Regions from separate parts of the Aquitalea sp. USM4 genome, predicted to be linked through region 3. Evidence: predicted binding sites of a transcription regulator. Region 3 holds the regulator's gene; each other region holds the start of a gene.
The links. Region 3 encodes sigma-54, which starts transcription at its own class of promoters, with help from an activator protein. Its sites were predicted from a motif close to CTGGCACGCTTCATGCTT; they were not measured.
Positions count from the first base shown of each region.

Region 1 (7,103 bases), 1.9 Mb from region 3:
ACTTTTCCTGGATGTTGATGGTGAGGGTATCACCCACCAGCGCCGGCATCTTGTCCTCGAACATGGCGCGATAGCTACCCGACTGGAAGATGGAACCGTTGGCAGGCAGGGTAGCAGCCTGAGGTTGCGGCCGCGCAGTCATTGGCAGGGTCACCAGCGGGGGCTCCTGAGCTGCACACCCGGCCAGTACGGCCACCAGGACCAGCGTCATCCATTTCAGCATGTTCATATCGCCCTCCTCTTGCATGGCACCTGTTTCATTACGCCATGCCTGCCCTTTGATTGCACAAGCACCTGCATCAGGACGTTGTTGGTCGCGCACTTTCTGCGTGACGGTCAACGTCCTTGTTCAAACTTACATCTGCGTCAGTTTCTGCAGCATCTGGTCGGCCGTGGTAATGGCCTTGGAATTCATTTCGAAAGAGCGCTGTGCGGTAATCATGTTGACCAGCTCTTCCGTCACATTCACATTGGAACCTTCCAGGAAACCCTGCATCACCACCCCGCGGCTGTCGGTACCCGGGTCGCCATCCTGCGGGTCGCCGGACGAAGCACTTTGCAGATACAGGTTATTGCCCACACTCTCCAGACCTTGCGGATTGATGAAGGTAGTCAGCTGGATGGTGCCGGCCGTTTGCGGAGACGGGTTATTGGGCAGGAAATACTGCACCACCCCGGCATTGGATACCGTGATCTGGGTAGCCGTGCTGGGGATGTTGATATTGGGGTTCAGCTGATAGCCGTCAGAGGTGACGATGTCACCACTGGAATTGCGCTTGAATTCGCCATCACGGGTATAGGCCGTGGTGCCATCCGGACGCAGGATGCGGAAGAAGCCGTCACCGGTAATGGCCCAGTCCAGCGGCTGGCTGCTTTGCGTCATGTTGCCCTGGGTAAAGTTCTTGGCGGTAGCAACGGCAGTGGCACCGGTACCCACTTGCAGGCCGGTAGGCGTGGTGCTGCCATCGGCCAGCTGGGCGCCCGGCTGACGCAGGGTCTGGTAGTAAAGGTCTTCGAACACAGCGCGCCCGCGCTTGAAACCGACGGTATTGACGTTGGCCAGGTTGTTGGAGATTACATCCAGATTGAACTGGCTGGAGTCCATCCCGGTTTTGGCAACATAAAGCGCACGCATCATGGCGGTGTTTCCTCAGTATTCTTGTTGGTATTCGGTTTGGCGTAATGCAGATCAGCCCATGGCCAGCAACTGGGTGGCTTTCTGATCGTTCTGATCAGCGTTCTGCATCAGCTTGATATTCATGTCGTACTGGCGACCGTGGGAGATCATCTGCACCAGGCTTTCCACCGCATTGACATTACTGGCTTCCAGCGTTTCCGGTACCAGCTTGACATTGGTATCGGCGGTGGCGGTGTCGCCATTATTCATGCGGAACAAGCCGTCCGGCCCCTTGTACACTTCCTTGGCACCGGGGTTGACCAGCTTGATCTGGCCCAGCAGCTGCGGGGTACGGTCCTTGCCGTTTTGCGGTACGCCGACCACCGAACCATCCTGTCCCAGCTGTACCTGGTAGCCGGTAGGAATGGTAATCGGGCCGCCATCACCAGTGATGGGCAGGCCACTGCGGGTACGCATCATGCCGTTGGCGTCCAGCACATAACCACCGTCGCGGGTATAGGCCTCACTGCCATCGGCAGCCTGTACGGCAAAGAAACCGGGAGAGCCCAGGGCAAAATCGCTGGGGCTGCCGGTATGCATCAGGCTGCCCTGACTCATGTCGTGGCCAATGGTGTTGTCCACCACATAGGTGCGGGTGGGCGCACCAGGCCCCACCACCGGCAAGGCACGGAATGATGCCAGATCGGCCTTGAAGGCATTGGTATGGGCATTGGACAGATTATTGGCCGTGGTTGCCTGCTGCAAATCAACATGTTTGGCACCGGTCATGGCCAGGTACAGCATCTTATCCATTGAATCCCCGCTTCTTCAGGCTGTGGTGATTGTGATCAGTTACAGGTTGATGATGGTCTGCATCAAGGTGTCTTCGGTCTTGATGGTCTGGGCATTGGCCTGGTAGAAGCGCTGCGCCGTGATCATGTTGACCAGTTCCGCCGTCAGGTCGACGTTAGAATCTTCCAGCGCCTGCGACTGCACGGTGCCGGCATTGCCGGAACCCGGCGCATTGTAGGCCGGCACGCCGGATTGCAAGGTTTGCTGCCAGCGGTTGCCGCCTTCATTCTGCAGGCCTTGCGAGTTGGTGAAGGTAGCCAGTGCCACCTGCCCGATGATCTTGTTCTGACCATTGGAGAAGCTGGCCATGATATTGCCGTGGGTGTCGATGTTCATGCTGCTCAGGGTACCTGGCGCATAGCCATCCACGGTTTCGGTCGGCGTACCGGAAGCCTGGGCCACCTGGGTGGAGCCTGTGTAGTCAATGCTCAGGGTAACTGGCGAAGACGAACCGTTCACCGGGGTGGGGCTGAAGGTAACGCTGAACGGCGTGGTGTTGGTCAGATTACCCGACGTGTCGTAATTCATGGTGTAGGTATTGGGCGTGGTAGCCGGGTTGCCGTCCACATAAGCCGTTACCGTCCATGGCGTGCCACTGGTGGTAGCCGTGCCCTTGACGTAGTACAGGGTCAGGTTGTGCTGATTACCCAGACTGTCGTATACCTGTGCGGCATTGGACCAGTTGAAGGTGTTGGTATTGGTGGGGTCCAGCGGGGTGACTGTCGGGGTAGTCAGCCGCGAATCCACATTGACACCCATGGTGACCTTGGTGGTTGCTGCCGGGGAAATCAGGTTGGTTTGCAGTTTCAGGTCGGTCACCGGGCCCTGGGTCACCACGCCGTTATTGGCCATCCAGCCTTGCAGGCGGTCGTTACCATTAACGATGTAGCCATCCTTGTCCACCTGAAACTGGCCGTTACGGGTGTAAGCCAGCGAGCCGGTAGAGGAGGTAGGGTTCTGCCGTACGATGAAAAAGCCATTATTGTTGATGGCCAGATCCAGGCTTCGACCGGTAGGCGTAATGTTGCCGGCACTGAAGGACTGGGTTACCGCACTTACCTGCGAGCCGATACCGGCACTGGTACTGGCCACACCGTAAAAGCTGGTGGAGAACAGATCGCTGAACTCGGTACGCGAGCTCTTGAAACCCACCGTGCTGGCATTGGATACGTTATTGCCAATGGTATCCAGCTGCGAGGACGCCGAATTCAGACCACTCAGACCTTGTTGAAAACCCATGGTACTACTCCCCGAAACCTGATTACGCTAATGAACGGATTTAAGACAGCTGGGCGACGTTGGCAAGGCCAACGCTGGTGCCATCCTTCATGATCAACTGCGGCGAACCGCTGGCCCAGCTCACTGCAGTCACCGCCTGATTGGCATAAGGCGTGGCCGTGACGGGGGTGCTGCTGGCGCTGGTCGCCTGGGCAGAGAAGGTGTATTTACCGGTAGGCAGCTGATTGCCATTGGCATCCTTGCCATCCCAATTGAAGGAATTCAGGCCAGTGCTGGGGCTCTTCACCGTGAGGGTATCCACCACCGTGCCATTGGCATCCTTGATGCTGACGGTGTAATCGGTTGCCGCGCCACTCAGATTGACCGCCCCTTGCACCGAACTGCCGCTGGTAAGGTCGAGCGCATTGCCCGGTACCAGCGCCTGCTTGCCAATCATGGTGGCAGCCATCAGCGACTGGTTGGCGGCCTGCGACTGCACCAGGCTTTGCATGGCGGTGTTGAGGGTCTGCATGCCGGACACCTGGCTGATCTGCGCCATCTGGCTGGTGATCTGGCTGTTGTCCATCGGATTCATCGGATCCTGCGCCTGCAACTGGGTCACCAGCAATTTCAGGAAGCGGTCCTGAATGCCCTGGGCACTGGTATCGGTATTGGCATTGGTCGAGCTGGTGCCGCTACTGGAATTGCCGTTCAGCACTGCATACGGATTGGACGAGGAATTAACCGAGCTGGTCATGGCATGGGCCTTTCATCACTGACCCAGCTGCAGGGTTTTCTGCAGCAAGGTCTTGGCGGTATTCATCATTTCCACATTGGTCTGATACGAGCGCGAAGCGGAAATCATGTCGGACATTTCCTCGACCGGATTGACATTGGGCATGTTCACATAGCCCTTTTCGTCCGCCAGAGGATTACTGGGGTCATACTTCAGACGCGGCGGCGTCTGGTCTTCCACAATCGAAGTCACCCGCACCCCCGCCACTTGCGGCTGGGAGGCACTGACCGGCAAGGCCGTAAACACCACATGACGGCCCTTGTAAGGCTGACCGGTGGAGCTGGTGGCACTTTCCGCGTTGGCGATATTGCTGGCCACCACGTTAAGCCGCATCGACTGGGCGGTCAGCGCGGAACCGGAAATGGCAAAAATATTGGCAAGAGACATGCTTACTGGCCTCCACCGGTAATGGCGCTGTTCAGCGTGGAAATGCGCTTGCTCAGGAAAGTCAGCGTGGACTGGTACTGCAGCGCGTTATCGGCAAATGCGGCACGCTCCACGTCCATGTCCACGGTGTTACCGTCCAGGCTTTGCTGAACCGCATTGCGATACTGCACGGCAGGCTTGCCGGCGGCACCTGCGGCATCGCCCGGCAAGTGACGCGCATCGGTCACATTCATGGCCAGCTTGTTCTGGCTGCCCTGTGCCGATTGCAAGGCCTGCTTGAAATCAAAATCCACTGCCTTGTAATTGGGGGTGTCGGCATTGGCAATATTGCTGGCAATGACTTCCTGGCGGTATGCGCGCAAATTGAGCGCCCGCTGCTGAAAATCGAATTCCTTGCCAATCTTGTCCAACATGACCATGCCTCCCTGAATGTGCACTCTCATTAGCAGGAATCATGCCAGCCAGATCCAAAACCGTAGATGCCTGATTTTATTGACTGGAAGCCTTGTAGAGCTCCACATGAGGACGGCACAAGCCCGGACAGGCGGCAAGTTTTGCCGCCACGTCTTCGCTACTGCCGCCAGCGGCAAAAACAAGACCGCCGCTACCTGATGGCAGCGGCGGTCTGGAGTTACCGAACCGGGCACCGGGGCACCGGGAGCAGGCATCAGCCCTCTCGCACCTCGAAGTCGTGGGTGATATCAGCAGTCTTGCCCAGCATGATGGAAGCCGAGCAGTATTTTTCTGCCGACAGCTTGATGGCACGTTCCACCACTTCGGGCTTCAGCTCACGCCCGGTCACCACAAAGTGGAAATGAATCTTGGTGAACACTTTGGGTTCGGTATCGGCCCGCTCGGCTTCCATTTCCACCCAGCAGTCGGTCACTTGCTGGCGCGACTTTTTCAGGATGGAAATCACGTCATAACTGGTACAGCCAGCCGTACCCAGCAACAGCAGTTCCATCGGCCGCGGGCCCAGATTCCGGCCACCACCTTCCGGCGCGCCGTCCATCACCACCGCATGGCCACTGCCGCTTTCGCCCATGAAACACACGCCATCCACCCATTTGAGTCTTGCTTTCACTACCAGTCCCTTCCTGTTTTGTTGCGCGCAGGTGCGCCTGATTGGCACAGACTATCATTCCGGATTTGGGCAGACAAAGATTAGCCGGTAAAATGGAAAGATTGCCCCGTTATAAAGCCATCATGCTGGTACTTGGAATCGAATCATCGTGCGACGAAACCGGCGTTGCACTGTACGACCTCACGGCGGGCCTGGTTGCCCACCAACTGCATACACAAATGGCAATGCACGCCGAATACGGTGGCGTGGTGCCAGAACTTGCCAGCCGCGACCATATCCGCCGCGTCATCCCGCTCACCGAAGCCTGCCTGGCCGACGCTGGCAAAACCCTGGCCGATGTGGATGCCATTGCCTACACCCAGGGCCCCGGTCTTGGTGGTGCGCTGATGGTGGGAGCCAGCGTGGCCAATGCGCTGGCTTTCGGCCTGAACATTCCGGTGATCGGCGTGCATCATCTGGAAGGCCATTTGCTGTCGCCGCTGCTGGCCGACCCGCGTCCGGACTTTCCCTTCATTGCCTTGCTGGTTTCCGGCGGGCACACCCAGCTGATGGCGGTACATGGCATCGGCCAGTATGAAGTACTGGGCGAAACACTGGACGATGCCGCAGGTGAAGCCTTCGACAAGACGGCAAAGCTGCTGGGTCTGCCCTACCCCGGCGGCCCGCTGCTGTCACGCCTGGCCGAGGAAGGCGACCCGAACCGTTTCAATCTGCCGCGCCCCATGCTGCACAGCGACAACCTGGACATGAGTTTCTCCGGCCTGAAAACTGCCGTGCTGACGCTCAGCAAGCAGGTTGAAGCCGAACACGGCCAGATTGACGAGCAAACCCGCAAGGACATTTGCCGCGCCTTTCAGGAAGCCATTGTCGAAGTGCTGGTCAGCAAATCGCTCAAGGCGCTGAAACAGAGCGGCATGAAAAAGCTGGTGGTGGCTGGCGGTGTCGGTGCCAACAAGCAGTTGCGTGCCGCGCTGGATCAGGCCGCCAGCCGCCGCAAGCTGGAGGTGTACTACCCGCCACTGGCACTGTGCACCGACAACGGCGCGATGATTGCCTTTGCCGGCGCCATGCGCCTGCGCCATGCCACTGCACCGGGCAGCTACTCCATCAAACCACGCTGGGACCTGTCCACCCTTCCCGCTGCTTAATATCCCGTCGGCACGGCGCGCTGTGCCGCACAGAAACCAGACATGATCCAATTGAAAAACCTCAGCCTGCGTCGCGGGCTGAAAGACTTGCTGATCGACGCCAGCCTCACCCTCAACCCCGGTTACAAGACCGGCCTGGTCGGGGCCAACGGCGTGGGCAAGTCCAGCCTGTTTGCCCTGCTCAAGGGCGAATTGCATGCTGATGCCGGCGATGCCGACATTCCCAAGCAATGGGTGATGGCACACGTGGCACAGGAAACCCCGGCGCTGGACACTGCTGCCATCGACTATGTGCTGGATGGCGATCAGGAATTGCGCCAGCTGGAAGCTGAGCTGGCCGCCGCCGAAGCGCGTGATGACGGCAGTGCCATTGGTCATCTGCATGGCGAACTGGCACGCATTGAAGCCTATTCCGCCCCGGCCCGTGCCGCCAAGCTGCTGACCGGCCTGGGCTTTGCCGTGGAAGCACACCGTAACCCGGTGAAGAGCTTCTCCGGCGGC
Region 1 is NZ_CP029539.1:3,123,960-3,131,062, reverse strand. Features, by position in the region: gene DKK66_RS14440 (flagellar basal body L-ring protein FlgH) at 1-229, opposite strand, end outside; gene flgG (flagellar basal-body rod protein FlgG) at 356-1,138, opposite strand; gene DKK66_RS14430 (flagellar basal body rod protein FlgF) at 1,190-1,930, opposite strand; gene flgE (flagellar hook protein FlgE) at 1,970-3,208, opposite strand; gene DKK66_RS14420 (flagellar hook assembly protein FlgD) at 3,249-3,944, opposite strand; gene flgC (flagellar basal body rod protein FlgC) at 3,960-4,370, opposite strand; gene flgB (flagellar basal body rod protein FlgB) at 4,373-4,783, opposite strand; gene DKK66_RS14405 (OsmC family protein) at 5,038-5,454, opposite strand; gene tsaD (tRNA (adenosine(37)-N6)-threonylcarbamoyltransferase complex transferase subunit TsaD) at 5,577-6,602, shown strand; gene DKK66_RS14395 (ATP-binding cassette domain-containing protein) at 6,645-7,103, shown strand, end outside.
Region 1: flgB (flagellar basal body rod protein FlgB) is a predicted target of sigma-54. The motif match lies at 4,814-4,831, and genes of this name have one in related genera.

Region 2 (7,103 bases), 1.2 Mb from region 3:
CTGTGGCGGCCGCCGTCCACCCGGTCCAGCAGGCGGGCCAGCTGGAAGGTGCCGCATTTGCAGGACGGGCACTGGCCGCAGGAGCCCTTGGCAAAGAAGTCGATGTATTCCGCCACCTTGCGGATGATGCTGCTGCCTTCGGAGATGACAATCATCGCCCCGGTGCCCAGCCGCGAATGGCGCAGCCATACCGAGTCGAAATCCAGTGCCACGTCCAGGTCGCGTGCGGTGAGCAGGGTGTTGGACGGGCCGCCGGTAAACACGGCCTTGAAGGCCTTGCCCTGCAGCATGCCGCCGCCGTAATGGAACACCAGTTCCTGCAGGCTGCTGCCCATGGGTAGCTCGTACAGGCCGGGGCGCAGTACGTCGCCGGACAGCGAGTACAGCTTGGTGCCGCTGGCCTTGCCTACGCCCAGTGCGCGGTACCAGTCGGCACCATGGCGCAGGATGTGGCTGACATTGGCCAGGGTTTCCACATTGTTGATCAGCGTGGGCTGGCCGTTGATGCCCTGTTCTGCCGGGAAGGGCGGCTTTTTGCGCGGGAAGGGGAAGCCGGCTTCCAGCGAGGCCACCACGGCGGTTTCCTCGCCGCCGATATAGCGGCCGGAACTGGCCACCACCTTGATTTCCAGCGGGTGGCCCAGGGTCTGCTCCAGCTGTTGCAACAGGGCGCTGTGTTGCCATTGGCTGACTGCCAGTTGCATGTGCTGCATGCTTTGGCCCTGGTGAGGGTTGATGTAGAAGATGACGCAGGCGGCGCGCACGGCCAGCGCGGCAATCAGCGCGCCTTCCACTACCTGATGGGGCGATGCGCTGAGCAAGGTGCGGTCCTTGAAGGTGCCCGGTTCGTCCTCATTGCCATTGCACACCACGTATTTGCTGTCGCCCACGGCATTGGCGGTGGCTTCCCATTTGCGCCAGGCCGGGAAGCCGGCACCGCCCATGCCGCGCAGGTCGGCGTCGGCAATCTGGCGGATGATGGTGCTGCGGGCACTGAGCGCCGCTTGCAGGCCAAGTCCGCCCCCTGTCTGCAGCCAGGCGTCAAGGTTTGGGCCTACCTGCACTGCCGGGTTGAGTAGTACCTGATTGAGTTTTTCCATGATCATTTCTCCTGGGCGCGCGGGCTGGTGGGGCGATGCAGGGCGAGGCGGGCCTGTCCCGGATAGAGCAAGGGGGCTTGAACGCTGGCGTCCAGCCCGGCCAGTGCCAGCTGGCGCTGCCAGCGGTAGACGTGTTCGATGCCGCCGCGCAGGGGCGGAAGCGATGACTTGTGGCGGGCGGCTTGCGCCAGCCGGGCGGCCTGGCGTCCGGCGCGACGGCCAAAAGCCAGGATATCCAGTAGCGCATTGCCCATCAGCCGGTTGCGGCCATGAATGCCGCCGGTGATTTCACCGGCACACAGCAGACCGGGGACTTCGGTCTGGCCGTTGCCGTCGATGATGACGCCGCCGTTCTGGTAGTGCAGGGTGGGGTAGATCAGCATGGGCTCGCGGCTGGGGTCTATGCCGCATTTGTCGGCCAGGTGCTGCAAGGCAGGCAGGCGTTGTGCCAGTCCCGGCCCCAGTGTGCGGGTGTCCAGAAACACGCCGATCTGGCCATTGCGTTCGATGCCGCGCCCGGCGGCGCATTCGCGCAGGATGGCAGCGCTTACCACGTCGCGCGGGGCCAGTTCTTCGACAAAACGCTCGCCCAGACCGTTGACCAGCAAGGCACCGCCGGAGCGGGCAGCTTCGGATATCAGCCCGCCACGCAGTCGTGCCGGCCAGGCCACGCCGGTGGGGTGGTACTGGAAGGCGTCCATGTCACGCAAGCTAGCACCCAGTCGGTAGGCCAGCACCAGCCCGTCGGCGGTGGCGCCGTAGTGGTTGGAGGTGGGAAAGCCTTGCAGGTGCAGCCGGCCGCAACCTCCGGTGGCCAGAATGGTTTGCCGGGCGGATACCACCATGAAGCGCTGGTATTCCAGGTCGTACAGCACGGCCCCGGCGCAGCTGCCGTCCTCGTGTGACAGCAGCTCCACCACCGGGCAGCGGTTGAGCAGGGTGATGGCCGGGTCCAGTTCCACGGTTTCGCGCAGCACGCGCATCATCTCCAGCCCGGTGTAATCGCGGTAGCACAGGATGCGTGGCTGACTGCAGCCACCGGCTTGCTTGTAACGCAGCTTGCCACCGTCGTTGAGCGGGTCTTCCAGATCAAAATGCATGCCCAGTTCAATCAGCCAGCGGATGACGCCGGGTGCATCGCTGGCCATTTGCGCCAGCAATTGCGGATTGGCACATTTGTGGCCGCCACGCATGGCGTCGTCAAAGTGTTGTTGCGGGCTGTCGCTGGCCGCCAGTGCGGCCTGGATGCCACCTTCGGCCATGACGGTATTGCTGTCGCCCAGTCGTAGCTTGCTGGCCAGCATCACTTGCGCGCCGCTGCGCGCGGCGGTCAGCGCGGCGGCCGCACCGGCACCGCCGCCACCAATCACCAGTACATCGGTGCTGCGCTGTTCGGCACCGGCCAGGTCGAAGCCGTCGATCAGCGCATTGCTTTGCAGCAAGGCGGCCAGTTGCGGGTGGCAGGGTTGGCCGCGGCTGGGGCCGATTTGCAGCAAGGTGCTGGCATTGCTGTCGCTGTCCGGGTGGTATTGCGCCAGCAGCGCGCTGCGCGACAGGTCGGCGGGGCGCAGCGGTGGCTGGGCATGGGCGGTCAGATTGGCCAGGGCTTGGGCATAGGGAATGGCGCTGTTCATGCTTCGCTCCTGGGGGTGTCGCTGCGGGTGTTGATGGCCAGCTCGCCACGGGCTTGTTGTTCCAGGCGGCGAAGCAGATCGCCCGGGCGCAGGTTCTGGATGGCCTGGGCGCGGCGCAGGTAAAGGCCGACATGATTGGGCCGGATGTTTTCCGGGCAGGCCAGGGTGCACAGATTGCACATGATGCAGGTGTCAAACAGCGCGGCGGCGGCTTGCAACTGGCCGCTGGCCGCCAGTGCCATGCCTTGCTGAACCGGTATATGCCGTGGGCAGGCGCGGTCGCAGCCGCTGCAGTGGCGGCAGTGGGCGAGCTCCGGAAAGGTTTGCTGCAGCTGGGGCAGGGCCTGCCAGCCATCACGCAAATCATGCGGGCGGTAGTGGTGGACGTGGTCGGGCAGGTAGTAGTCGATAAAGCTGACCTGCATGCCGTCCTCTACCGTGGTTTCACAGGCCAGGCGGGTTTCGGCACTACGCTCACCGGCCTTGCGGACCAGGCAGCGGCAGGAACCGCACACGCCCTGGCCCATGCAGCCGATATTGGCGGTGAGTGGCGAATCGCCTTCCAGGCGGGTGTGCAGGATGGAGTTGCCGGGTGTGGCATCCACCACCTTGCCATCAATGCTGATGCGGATGGTTTCACTCATGGGATTGTCCTCAAGCTTGGGTTGCGGCCAGTGGCGGCATGTGGTGCTGCCTCTGGTCGGGCCGTTGCTTGTGCTACTGCAAGGAGCGTGCCACGCAGTGAAAATTCTTCAAGGCGTTGAATGGAAAGAAAAAACCATGAGTCGCTTGTTGCCGTGCGGAGCAAGATCAACGGAAAACCGTGCTTCTGCCGGACTGCGGTTTACGGAAAACCTTACGCGGGGTAGTGATTTGCGGGATTTGGCTGGCAGAAAGGCAAAGTGCGGATTTCCGTACTTTTAAAACAGTGGATTCGCGGCTGGCCGTACTTTTAGTGTTTTGCCAATGGCATTGTTCATTCAAATCAATGACATGCAGTGACTGTTGCGTGGCATGGGGCTTGCTCTGCGGTGGGTGGGAGACACACTACAGAAATCAAGGAGCAAGACCATGTGGGGAACCATGAGTACAGCACTGCTACCGGTGGTGCTATTGATGCTGCTGGGCTGGTTTGGCGGACAGCGCGGCTATTTCCGTCAGGCGGATGTGGGGGTGATGGCAACGCTGGTGATGCGTTATGCCTTGCCCTGTTCATTGTTTATCGGCGCGTTGAAGACGCCGCCGGAGCGCATCCAGAACCTGCCTTTCATCCTGTGCATGACTTTCGGCTTTGTCGGCACCTATGTACTGGCCTTGCTGGCCGGGCGTTATTACTACCGGCAGGGGCTGAAAACCAGCGCCATCCAGGCACTGGTATGTACCTTTCCCGACATGGCCTATTTTGGCGCGCCCATCCTGCAGCAAGTGTGCGGTCCGCAGGGTTTCATTGCCGTGCTGATTGGCAACCTGATCACCAGCTTTGTCATCCTGCCGCTTACCATCGTGCTGTGCCGCTGCGGTGAAATGGCGGATACGGGGGACGATGACGGCATGGTGGCCATGCTCAAGCAAAGCCTGGTCAAGACGCTGTCCAACCAGATTGTCTGGTTGCCTATCCTGGGGGTGGTACTCAGCTTCAATCACCTGCATCTGCCCGCTGCGGTACAGGAAAGCGTGGACATGCTGGCCAAGGCGGCCGGTGGGGTGTCGCTGCTGGCGCTGGGCCTGATGTTCTGCGGTGAAAAGCCCAGCTTTAACGGCCATGTGGTGGGCAATGTGGCGATGAAGAACTTCCTGCAACCGGCCCTAATGCTGCTGGGCATCTTCCTGTTTGGCGTGGATGCGGAGTTTGCCAAGCAGGCGCTGATTGTCGGGGCGGTGCCCACCGCCATTGCGGCCTCGATGTTTGCCGTGCGCAACCAGACCTATGCGCTGCATGCCTCGCATTCTGTACTGGTAGGCACGGTGATCGGGGTGTTGGGTGAAGCGGCGCTGATTTACTTCATGGTGTGATGGCAACGGCACGGTCAGGCTGGCGCCGCCAGTCTGACCGGCAGCAAACAACAAGGCCCGGCATTGCCGGGCCTTGTCGCGTTCAAGGGCCAGGGACGGTGAAGCGGGATGGCAAGACTCAGTGTTGCGCGGACAGCTTGATGAACAACAGCCGCACCAGCAGGTAGGCAAGGGCATTGCCCAGCGTCATCAGCAGCAGCACGCCGGGCAGGGGTAGTGCGTTGGTGAGGTCCGGCAACGGGGTGCTGCCCAGATGGCGGGCCAGCAGGGAAGAAAAGCTCAGGGTAAGCAAGAGTTTGACAGGCATGGCAGCGGCTTTCCGGCATTCAGATAGGGCTGCTGCTTGCAAAAGCCGTGCCTGCTGTGCGCAATATCAAGATATTGATAATAAAGGAAAATTCAACAGCCATCGTTGGGGGCGGACGGTTTTCCGAGCAAGCGCGTTCGGAAAACCGCGCTCATTGCTGCGCGCGGGCCTGCAAATGCAGCAGGATGCTGTGCCCGCCATGCAGGATGTCATCACCTATGGCAGCGGCGGCGGCAGGGCCATCGCCAGTGCGGATGGCCGCCAGTACCGGGTAGTGGTAGTCAATCATGTCGCTGCCGCCTTGCTGGTACACGGCGGCAATCAGCGGCCCCATCTGCAACCAGATGCGGTACAGGATGCCTTGCAGGAAGGGCAGCCCGGCGATGTCCACCAGGGCAAAGTGAAACTGCTGGTTCAGCTCGCAGCCCAGCATCGTGTCCTCTGCCGTCATGGCCAGTGCGTTGCGGCTGACAATGTCTTCCAGCCGGGCAATGGCACTGGCGTCTGCCTTCTGCGCAGCGGTTTCCGCTGCCAGCCCCTCCAGCCGGATACGGATGACGCGGATTTCCAGATAGCGCTCCACCGTCATGTAGGGCACGCGGATGTCACGTGGGGACTGCATGGTGAGCGCCTGCTCCTGCACCAGACGCAGGATGGCATCGCGCACCGGGGTGACGCTGGTGCCCAGTTGCTCGGCCAGCTCACGTATTTTCAGTCGGGCACCGGGTTGCAGCCGGCCCTGGATCAGCGCCTTGCACAGCAGCTGGTAGACCGTGCTGCCCAGATTGTCGTGTTCCAGTGTGTCCAGTTGATAGTCCATGCGTTGCGGGCCGGTGAGTGGTGGTGACGGGTGCGTCATGTTACCACTGCTGCTTGTCAGAATGAAATGCAGCAAATATGATGCATCATAATTTGTGAGCGTGATGTCGGACTTGTCGCCGCTCTCGGGTGCCGACACGCTATCCCTTTCGTGCGCAGTCTGGCTGTGCATCAGCCCTTACCAGCAGGAGATTCCATGTCCGGTTCCACCCGTTACATGCTGTTGACCGGTGCCAGTCGTGGCATTGGCCATGCCACGGTCAAGCTGTTCCAGGAGCATGACTGGCAGATTTTCACCGTGTCGCGCCAGCCCTTTTCCGAAGCCTGCCTGTGGCCGTCCGCCCGGCAGAGCCATGTACAGGCCGACTTGTCCGACCTCTCATGCCTGGATGACTTGATTGCCGAGGTGAAAAGCCGGCTGCCAAATGGCGAGCTGCACGCACTGGTAAACAATGCCGGCATCTCGCCCAAAGGGCCGCAAGGTGAGCGGCTGGGAATTCTGGCCAGCGATATCGACGTCTGGAGCCGGGTGCTGAATGTCAATCTGGTGTCCACTGCCTTGCTGGCACGCGGGTTGTTTGACGAACTGAAAAAGGGGCAGGGCTCCATCGTCAATGTCACTTCCATTGCCGGGTCGCGCGTGCACCCGTTCGCCGGGGTGGCTTATGCCGCTTCCAAGGCCGGGCTGGCGGCGCTGACGCGCGAGCTGGCGCACGAGTTCGGTCCGCACGGCATCCGCGCCAATGCCATTGCGCCGGGTGAAATCGACACGGCTATCCTGTCGCCGGACACCGCCCGCATTGTGGAGCGCGATGTGCCGATGCACCGTCTGGGTACGCCGCATGAAGTGGCCGAAGCCATTTACTTTCTCTGCTCCGGCCACTCTTCCTACATCAATGGTTCGGAAATCCACATCAACGGGGGGCAGCATGTCTGAAGCCGTATCCGAGGGCGTGATCGACCAGCTGTTTTCCACTGCCGCCGCGCCGGTTGACTGCAAGGAAGCTGTCGCACTGCTGTGGCAGCACTATGGCTTGCGCGGGGTTGCCAGCCCGCTCAATAGCGAGCGCGATGCCAATTTCCATATCCGGGCGGAGGATGGCCGCGAGTTTGTCCTCAAGCTCACTCATCCGGCGGAAAACCGTGCTGTCACCGACTTTCAAAGCCGGGCGCTGCTGCATGCGCGGGCAGCGGACCCAGGCCTGCCCATTCCGCAGCTGATGCCCAGGC
Region 2 is NZ_CP029539.1:3,857,010-3,864,112, reverse strand. Features, by position in the region: gene DKK66_RS17765 (NADH-quinone oxidoreductase subunit F) at 1-1,100, opposite strand, end outside; gene DKK66_RS17760 (FAD-dependent oxidoreductase) at 1,103-2,734, opposite strand; gene DKK66_RS17755 (2Fe-2S iron-sulfur cluster-binding protein) at 2,731-3,378, opposite strand; gene DKK66_RS17750 (AEC family transporter) at 3,818-4,747, shown strand; gene DKK66_RS17745 (hypothetical protein) at 4,866-5,054, opposite strand; gene DKK66_RS17740 (GntR family transcriptional regulator) at 5,206-5,913, opposite strand; gene DKK66_RS17735 (SDR family NAD(P)-dependent oxidoreductase) at 6,070-6,810, shown strand; gene DKK66_RS17730 (phosphotransferase) at 6,803-7,103, shown strand, end outside.
Region 2: DKK66_RS17755 (2Fe-2S iron-sulfur cluster-binding protein) is a predicted target of sigma-54. The motif match lies at 3,455-3,472, and genes of this name have one in related genera.

Region 3 (7,103 bases):
AGGGCGGGAGGGAAGTTGCAGGTCCATCTCCTGCTTGGCTACGATTTGTGCTGCCTGGGAATAAAGTACCCATACGCGCACGCCTGCACCAATCAGGGTGTCGATCAGCCGCAGGCCATAGGGCAGGCCGGAGGCTCCGGTAAGGGCAACGGTAACGGTTTGGGGTGTTTGCATCTTGTTTCCAGTGGCGGTCCTGCCTGCCGGCGCAGCGGGATGCTGCGAGCCGGGCAGGTGACCGGTCAGGATTCACGAAACAACTGGCGATGTCGCAACAGGACCTGTTCGGCCGGAAAGGCCTTGGCCAGTTGTTCGGCAATAAAGACAGAGCGATGCTGACCACCAGTACAGCCGATGGCCACGGTGAGATAGCTGCGGTTTTCCCGGCTGAATTCCGGCAACCATTTCAGAATCATGCAGCGGATATCTTCGGCCATCTGGGCGACCAGCGGTTGCCCTGCAAAGAAGTCGATGATGGGTTGGTCGCGACCGGTAAACGGGCGCAAGGCCAAGTCGTAATAGGGATTGGGCAGGCAGCGGACGTCAAACACGAAGTCGGCGTTCAGCGGTACGCCATGCTTGAAGCCGAAGGATTCGAAAATGATGGTGAGCCGGCTGCTGTCTGCTTCCACCAGTTGCTTGATGGCCGTTTTCAAGGCATTGGCTGACAACTCGCTGGTGTCGATGCGGATACCCATTTCCTGCACGCTGGCCAGCAGTTCCTGCTCCAGCTGGATACATTCCTCCACCGTGGAGCCGCTACCCGACAGTGGGTGCCGGCGGCGGGTTTCGGAAAAGCGCTTGACCAGGGTTTCCGGCTTGGCCTCGAGAAACAGCAAGCGTACATCCACACCTTGCTGACGCAGCTTGTCCACCTCGGCAGGCAGTGCGCCCAGAGAAGGGCTGGAGCGGGTGTCCACGCTGATGGCAATCTGCTGGTAGCCATAATCGGCATAAAGCGACATGGCTTCATGCAGCATGGTGGCAGGCAGGTTGTCCACACAGTAAAAGCCGGAGTCCTCCAGTGCGCGCAGAGCGATGGATTTACCGGAACCGGACAGGCCGCTAATCAATATCAGGCGCATTTTCCTGATCTCTGAGGAAGTTGGTATGGCGTTCGATGAACTCACGGGTACTGTCGATACCACGCAGTTGCAGGATGTAGTTGCGCACAGCCGCTTCAACCAGCACCGCAAGGTTGCGACCCGCCGCCACCGGCAGCACTACCTTGCGCACCGTCACGCCAATGATGTCCTGGGTTTCCGACTGGATATTCAGCCGGTCCAGGGCTTGCATCGCCTGATCGTTGGCCTTGACCAGGTGAATAATCAGTTTTAGCACCTTTTTCGGACGCACGGCGGTTTCGCCAAAAATGGTACGGATATTCAGGATGCCCAGGCCGCGCACTTCCAGAAAGTCGCGCAGCAGCGGCGGGCAACGGCCTTCCAGGGTTTCCGGGCCGATGCGGTACAGTTCCACCGCATCATCGGCCACCATGCCGTGACCACGGGAAATCAGTTCCAGCGCCAGTTCGCTCTTGCCCATGGCCGAATCGCCCATGATCAGCACGCCGATTTCCAGCACATCCAGAAACACGCCATGCAACACGGTGGAAACCGCCAGTGCGCGCGCCAGATAGATGCGCAGCACATCCATCAGGTAGGGGCTTTCCAGCGGCGTGCTCATCAGCGGCACATTGTGGGTGTGGCAGTAGTCGCGCAGCAGTTTGGGCACTGGCTGGCCATTGGCCACCATCACCACCGACATGGTTTTGTGGAACAGTTGGTCCAGCGCGGTCTTGGCGGCGGATTGTTCCAGCCGGTTGAGGTAGTCCACCTCGGCCAGACCGAGCACTTGCACCCGGTTGGGGTGAATGAAATTCAGGTGGCCGACCAGGGCCAGGGTGGGGCGTTGTTCATCGTTGCCGATGGGGCTGTCCGCGCCGCCGGTTCCTGCTACCCAGGTCAGGTTGAGCTTTTGCTGGTTGTCCTGATACAACCGGCGCACGGTAATGCTAGGCATGGTTGGTATTCCATCCGGTGAGCAGCTGGTACAGATCGGCACGCGAGCTTGCGCTGAGCAGTTGTTCACGCAGCTGTTTGCTGGAGAACAGCTGTGCCAGTTCCGAGAGTACCTGCAAGTGCAGGTCGGTTGCCTGTTCCGGCACCAGCAGGACAAACAGGCTTTGTACCGGCTTGCCATCCGGCGCATCGAAAGGAATCGGGTTCTTCAGGCGAATGAACACGCCCGCCGCTTCCTTGAGCCCTCTGGCACGGCCATGCGGAATGGCCACCCCTTGGCCAAGGCCGGTGGAGCCCAGTTTTTCCCGGGCAAACAAGCAGTCGAAAATTTCACTGCGGGCGATGCCGTGGGTGTTTTCGATAAGGAGGCCCACCTGCTCGAAGACGCGCTTCTTGCTGGCGACATCCAGGTCCGGGAGGATGTGATCCTGTGTCAGGATTTTGCCAATCAGGCTCATAGGAATGGTTGCACGCGGCTACAGAAACTGGCCAATTCTACGTTGCCTTCATCAAAATGAAAAAGGCTCCGAGCAAATAAAAACGGGAACCCGCCGGGTTCCCGCATCGAATACTTAATGTTTACAAGCTGGCTTCCTGTTGAACCTGTGGGCTTGTTGCACGGTGTTCGCTTTGTTTTTCCTTGTGCTTGAGTACCTGGCGATCGAGCTTGTCCATCAGCGCGTCGATGGCAGCGTACATGTCGGAGTCGGTGGCCTCTACATGGATATCCTTGCCGGAGAGATGAACATTCACTTCCGCCTTGTGCACCAGCTTGTCTACCGACAGGGTGACAGCAACGTCAATCACGTGATCGACATGACGGGTGATGCGTTCCAGCTTGGTTTCCACGAATTCGCGGATGGCCGGGGTTACTTCGAGGTGGAGACCGGTTACTTTGAGGTTCATACCCTAACTCCTTCTTGTGTTGACTGCCCGGTCGGGTCGGCCGGGCGAGCGGATATACTTCAAGGCGTGAATCACAATGCCTTGCGCAGATTGACCGGCGGTATCTGCATAGCTTCACGATACTTCGCAACGGTGCGTCTTGCAACCTGAATCCCTTGCTTTCCCAGTTCGTCGGCAATGGCGCTGTCCGAAAGTGGCTTGGCCGGGTTTTCACCGTCTATCATGCGGCGGATATGCGCCTTGATGGCCGTTGCCGAGCATTCGCCGCCGCTGTCGGTTTCCAGTGCACTGCCAAAGAAATACTTCAGCTCGAACAGACCACGAGGGCAAAGCAGGTATTTCTGCGTGGTGACGCGTGATACGGTCGATTCATGCAGGCCAAGTTCGTCTGCGATGTCCCGCAGGATAAGCGGCCGCATGGCGACTTCACCGTGTTCAAAGAACGCTTGCTGTCTTTCGACTATAGCTTCTGACACTTTCAGAATGGTGTCAAATCGTTGCTGGATGTTCTTGACCAGCCATTTGGCTTCTTGCAGCCGGCCAGTCAGTTCGCCTGCGCCAGCGCGGTTTTCCGACAGCATCTGGGCATACAGCTGGTTGACGCGCAAGCGCGGTACCGCACCGTTATTGAGTTCAGCCACCCAGTGACCACGCCGTTTGCGCACGGTGACATCCGGGATGACATAGTGCACGTCTTCGCCGCCGAAACCGGACGCCGGGTGAGGGGTCAGCCGGGCGATCAGTTGCTGTGCCTCGCGGATGGCTTCGTCATCCACGCCCAGAATGCGCTTCAGGCGGGTGTAGTCGCGGTTGCCCAGCAGCGTCAGGTGCTCGGCCACAATCTGGCGTGCCAGTGCATGGCCGGGCTCGTTGGCGGGCAAACGGGCCAGTTGCAGGCCAAGCGACTCGGCCAGGTTGCGCGCGGCAATGCCGGGAGGGTCGAATTGCTGTAACAGGCGCAGCCCGACCATCAGTTCATCGGTTTCCAGTTCCAGTTCCAGCGGCAGATTACTGGCCAGTTCTTCCAGATCGGTAGTCAGGAAACCGTTGTCGTCCAGTTCTTCGATCAACAGCTGGACAATGGCCTGATCGCGGGTGGGCAGGGTCAGTTCACCCAGCTGCGCCAGCAGGTGTTCGCGCAGGCTGACCGGGCAGGGTACGTTGAGCATGGGGTCGAATTCATCGTCCCCGTCGTTGCGGCGGCTGCCACTGCCCCAGTCGGTGAGTTCGCCATTGCTGGCGTCCTGGCTGTTGTCACCATCGCTGCTGTCCGACGCCGTGCTGGTGGATTCTTCCTGGGCAGCCGGCGTTTCTGCCGGGCTGCTGTCATGCGAGGGCGGCTCATCGCCGCGTTCCAGCATGGGGTTGTCCAGCAAGAAGCGTTCGACTTCTGCCTGCAGGTCGAGCGTGGACAGCTGCAACAGTTTGATGGACTGTTGCAGTTGCGGCGTGAGGGTGAGTTGCTGGGAGACCCGCAGCTGTAGTGACTGTTTCATGGCTTACAGGTGGAAGTGCTCGCCCAGGTAAACCTGGCGCACTTTCTCGTTGTTGACCAGTTCTTCCGGCTCGCCGGAAGCCAGTACCGAACCATCACTGATGATGTAGGCGCGATCGCAGATGCGCAGGGTTTCACGCACATTGTGGTCGGTAATCAATACGCCAATGCCACGCTGTTGCAGGAAGGTGATGATTTTCTGGATGTCGATGACGGCAATCGGGTCTACCCCGGCAAACGGTTCGTCCAGCAGGATGAAGCGTGGGCGGGTGGCCAGCACGCGGGCGATTTCCACCCGGCGGCGCTCGCCACCGGACAGTGCCAGCGCATTGCTTTCGCGCAGGTGGGCGATATTGAGGTCGTCGAGCAGGAGGCTGAGTTCCTGCTCCAGTTTGTCGCCCTTGTAACCGGCAATTTCCAGCACCGCCGTGATGTTTTCTTCCACCGTCATCTTGCGGAAAATGGAAGCTTCCTGTGGCAAATAGCCCAGTCCAAGGCGGGCGCGCTGATGAATGGGCAGGTGGGTGATACTGTTGCCATCCAGCGTGATTTCGCCTTCATCGGCACCGATCAGTCCGACGATCATGTAAAAGCTGGTGGTCTTGCCGGCACCGTTGGGGCCAAGCAGGCCGACCACTTCCCCGCTCTGGATCTGCAGGGCGACGTCCTTCACTACCGTACGTTTTTTGAAGCGCTTTTTCAGGCGCTCCACTTTCAGGATGCTGGGGCCGCTCATGGAGTGCTTCCGTCCGTTTTCTTGGCAGGGCTGTTGTCTCTGGGCTTGGGCTGGATGATGGCGGTCACGCGGCCGCCGTTGCTGCTGGCACCGCTGCTGACTTCATACATTTCGGTTTCGGTGTTGTAGGTAATGACATTGCCGATGACCAGATCACTGCCGCGCTTGACGCGGGCATTGCCGGTGAGCACGGCAACGTGGGTGACGGTGTTGTAGTCCAGCTGGTTGGCCTGGCCTTCGATCCATTCGTTCTTGCCGTCCATTTTCTGGCGGAAGTTGACCTGGCGTCCGGTGGCCTGCATGGTCTGGTTACCCTGTTTGTCCTGGGTGACCGTGGCGCGGTCGGCATTGAGCTTGAGTGTGCCCTGGATGATGACGACATTGCCTTGCCATACCGTGACGCCCTTGAGCTGGTCGAGGTTGCCCCGGTCGGCACTGATTTCGATGGGCTTGTCCCGGTCGGCCTTTTCGGCATGGGCGGTCTGGATGGCGCACAGGCCGAGGGCCAGCCAGGCCAGCCGGATGAAGCGGCGGCAGTTATTTTTCATAAGTGGCCTTTGCGTTGGACAGCAGCTGTAACTGACCAGCCTGCTGCTCGTAAATGAAGCCCACGGCACTGCCGCTGGACTTGCCATAGTAGAAGTGCGTGAGGGTGTCGGCGCGGGCAATGTGCTTGACGGTGTCAATGCGCATATTGCTGCTGACTACGCGGGTTTCCTGTTGCGTGGCGGTGGCTGGCTGGATCAGCGTGACTTTCTTGTCGAACAGTACCTGTTTGGTCTTGCTGTTGTAACGGCCGCTTTCACCAATGGCATGGTAGGCCAGTACGCCATTCTTGTAGCTTTGCAGGTCCGGCGATTCGAAATACGACTCGGTGCGGTCCGGGTATTGCCACATGCGGCTGGCAATCATCTTGTCCTGCAGCATGCCCTTGGGGTCGAAGCGGGTGGCCATCACGCCTTGCGCCACGACTTCTGGCTTGTTCGGGTCCAGCTCGTGCTTGCTGGGCTGCCAGCGTGACACGGCATCCAGCCAGACGGTCAGCAAGCCGGTGATCAGCACCAGCAGGATGGGAAACAGGCGGTGCGAACGGATCATGCCAGATACCGTGCCACGATGGCGTCAAAATTGCCTTGCGCCTGCATGATCAGCTCGGCCAGTTCACGCACTGCGCCCTGACCGCCGGGGAAACCGGTGACGTAGTGCGCATGCTGGCGTACCAGGGTGGGGGCAGCCGGCACGGCCACCGCCAGGCCGACGCGGCGCAGAACCGGCAGGTCGATCAGGTCGTCGCCGATGAAGGCGCATTGTTCCAGCGTGACATCCGCCTGTTGCAGCAACTGGTTCAGGGCTTCCTGCTTGTTGTGGATGCCACCGAAGTAAAAGTCGATGCCCAGTGCCTGCGCGCGGTGTTCCACGCAGCGGTCTGCCCGCCCGGAGATGATGGCCAGCCGTACGCCGGTGGATTGCAACAGCTTGAGGCCCAGGCCGTCCTGCACATAGAAGGACTTGCTCTCTTCACCCTGGGCATTGTAGTAAATGCGGCCATCGGTCATGACGCCGTCAACGTCCATGATCAGGAGCTTGATCTTGCGGGCTTGTTCGGTAATGGCTTGCATGGGCTTCCTTGTTGGCGGCTAGACGACGCCGGCCTTGAGCAGGTCGTGCATGTGGATGGCGCCGGCCAGCTTGCCGTCGGCATCCACTACCAGCAGGCTGGTGATGCGGCGCTGTTCCATCAGGTGGACGGCCTCGGTGGCCAGCTTGCTGTGCAGGATGGTTTGCGGGGCGGGGCTCATCACCTGGTCGATCTGCAGGTCGTAGATATTGCCGGAGCGTTCCAGTGTGCGGCGCAGGTCGCCATCGGTATAGATACCCTTGATGTTATTGTCCGCCGTGGCAATGGCCACCATGCCCAGGCGCTGGTGCGACATTTCCAGCAAGGCAT
Region 3 is NZ_CP029539.1:762,898-770,000, reverse strand. Features, by position in the region: gene DKK66_RS03570 (flavin prenyltransferase UbiX) at 1-174, opposite strand, end outside; gene rapZ (RNase adapter RapZ) at 240-1,082, opposite strand; gene hprK (HPr(Ser) kinase/phosphatase) at 1,063-2,019, opposite strand; gene ptsN (PTS IIA-like nitrogen regulatory protein PtsN) at 2,012-2,476, opposite strand; gene hpf (ribosome hibernation-promoting factor, HPF/YfiA family) at 2,598-2,924, opposite strand; gene DKK66_RS03545 (RNA polymerase factor sigma-54) at 2,996-4,420, opposite strand; gene lptB (LPS export ABC transporter ATP-binding protein) at 4,424-5,155, opposite strand; gene lptA (lipopolysaccharide transport periplasmic protein LptA) at 5,152-5,703, opposite strand; gene lptC (LPS export ABC transporter periplasmic protein LptC) at 5,693-6,253, opposite strand; gene DKK66_RS03525 (HAD family hydrolase) at 6,250-6,774, opposite strand; gene DKK66_RS03520 (KpsF/GutQ family sugar-phosphate isomerase) at 6,793-7,103, opposite strand, start outside.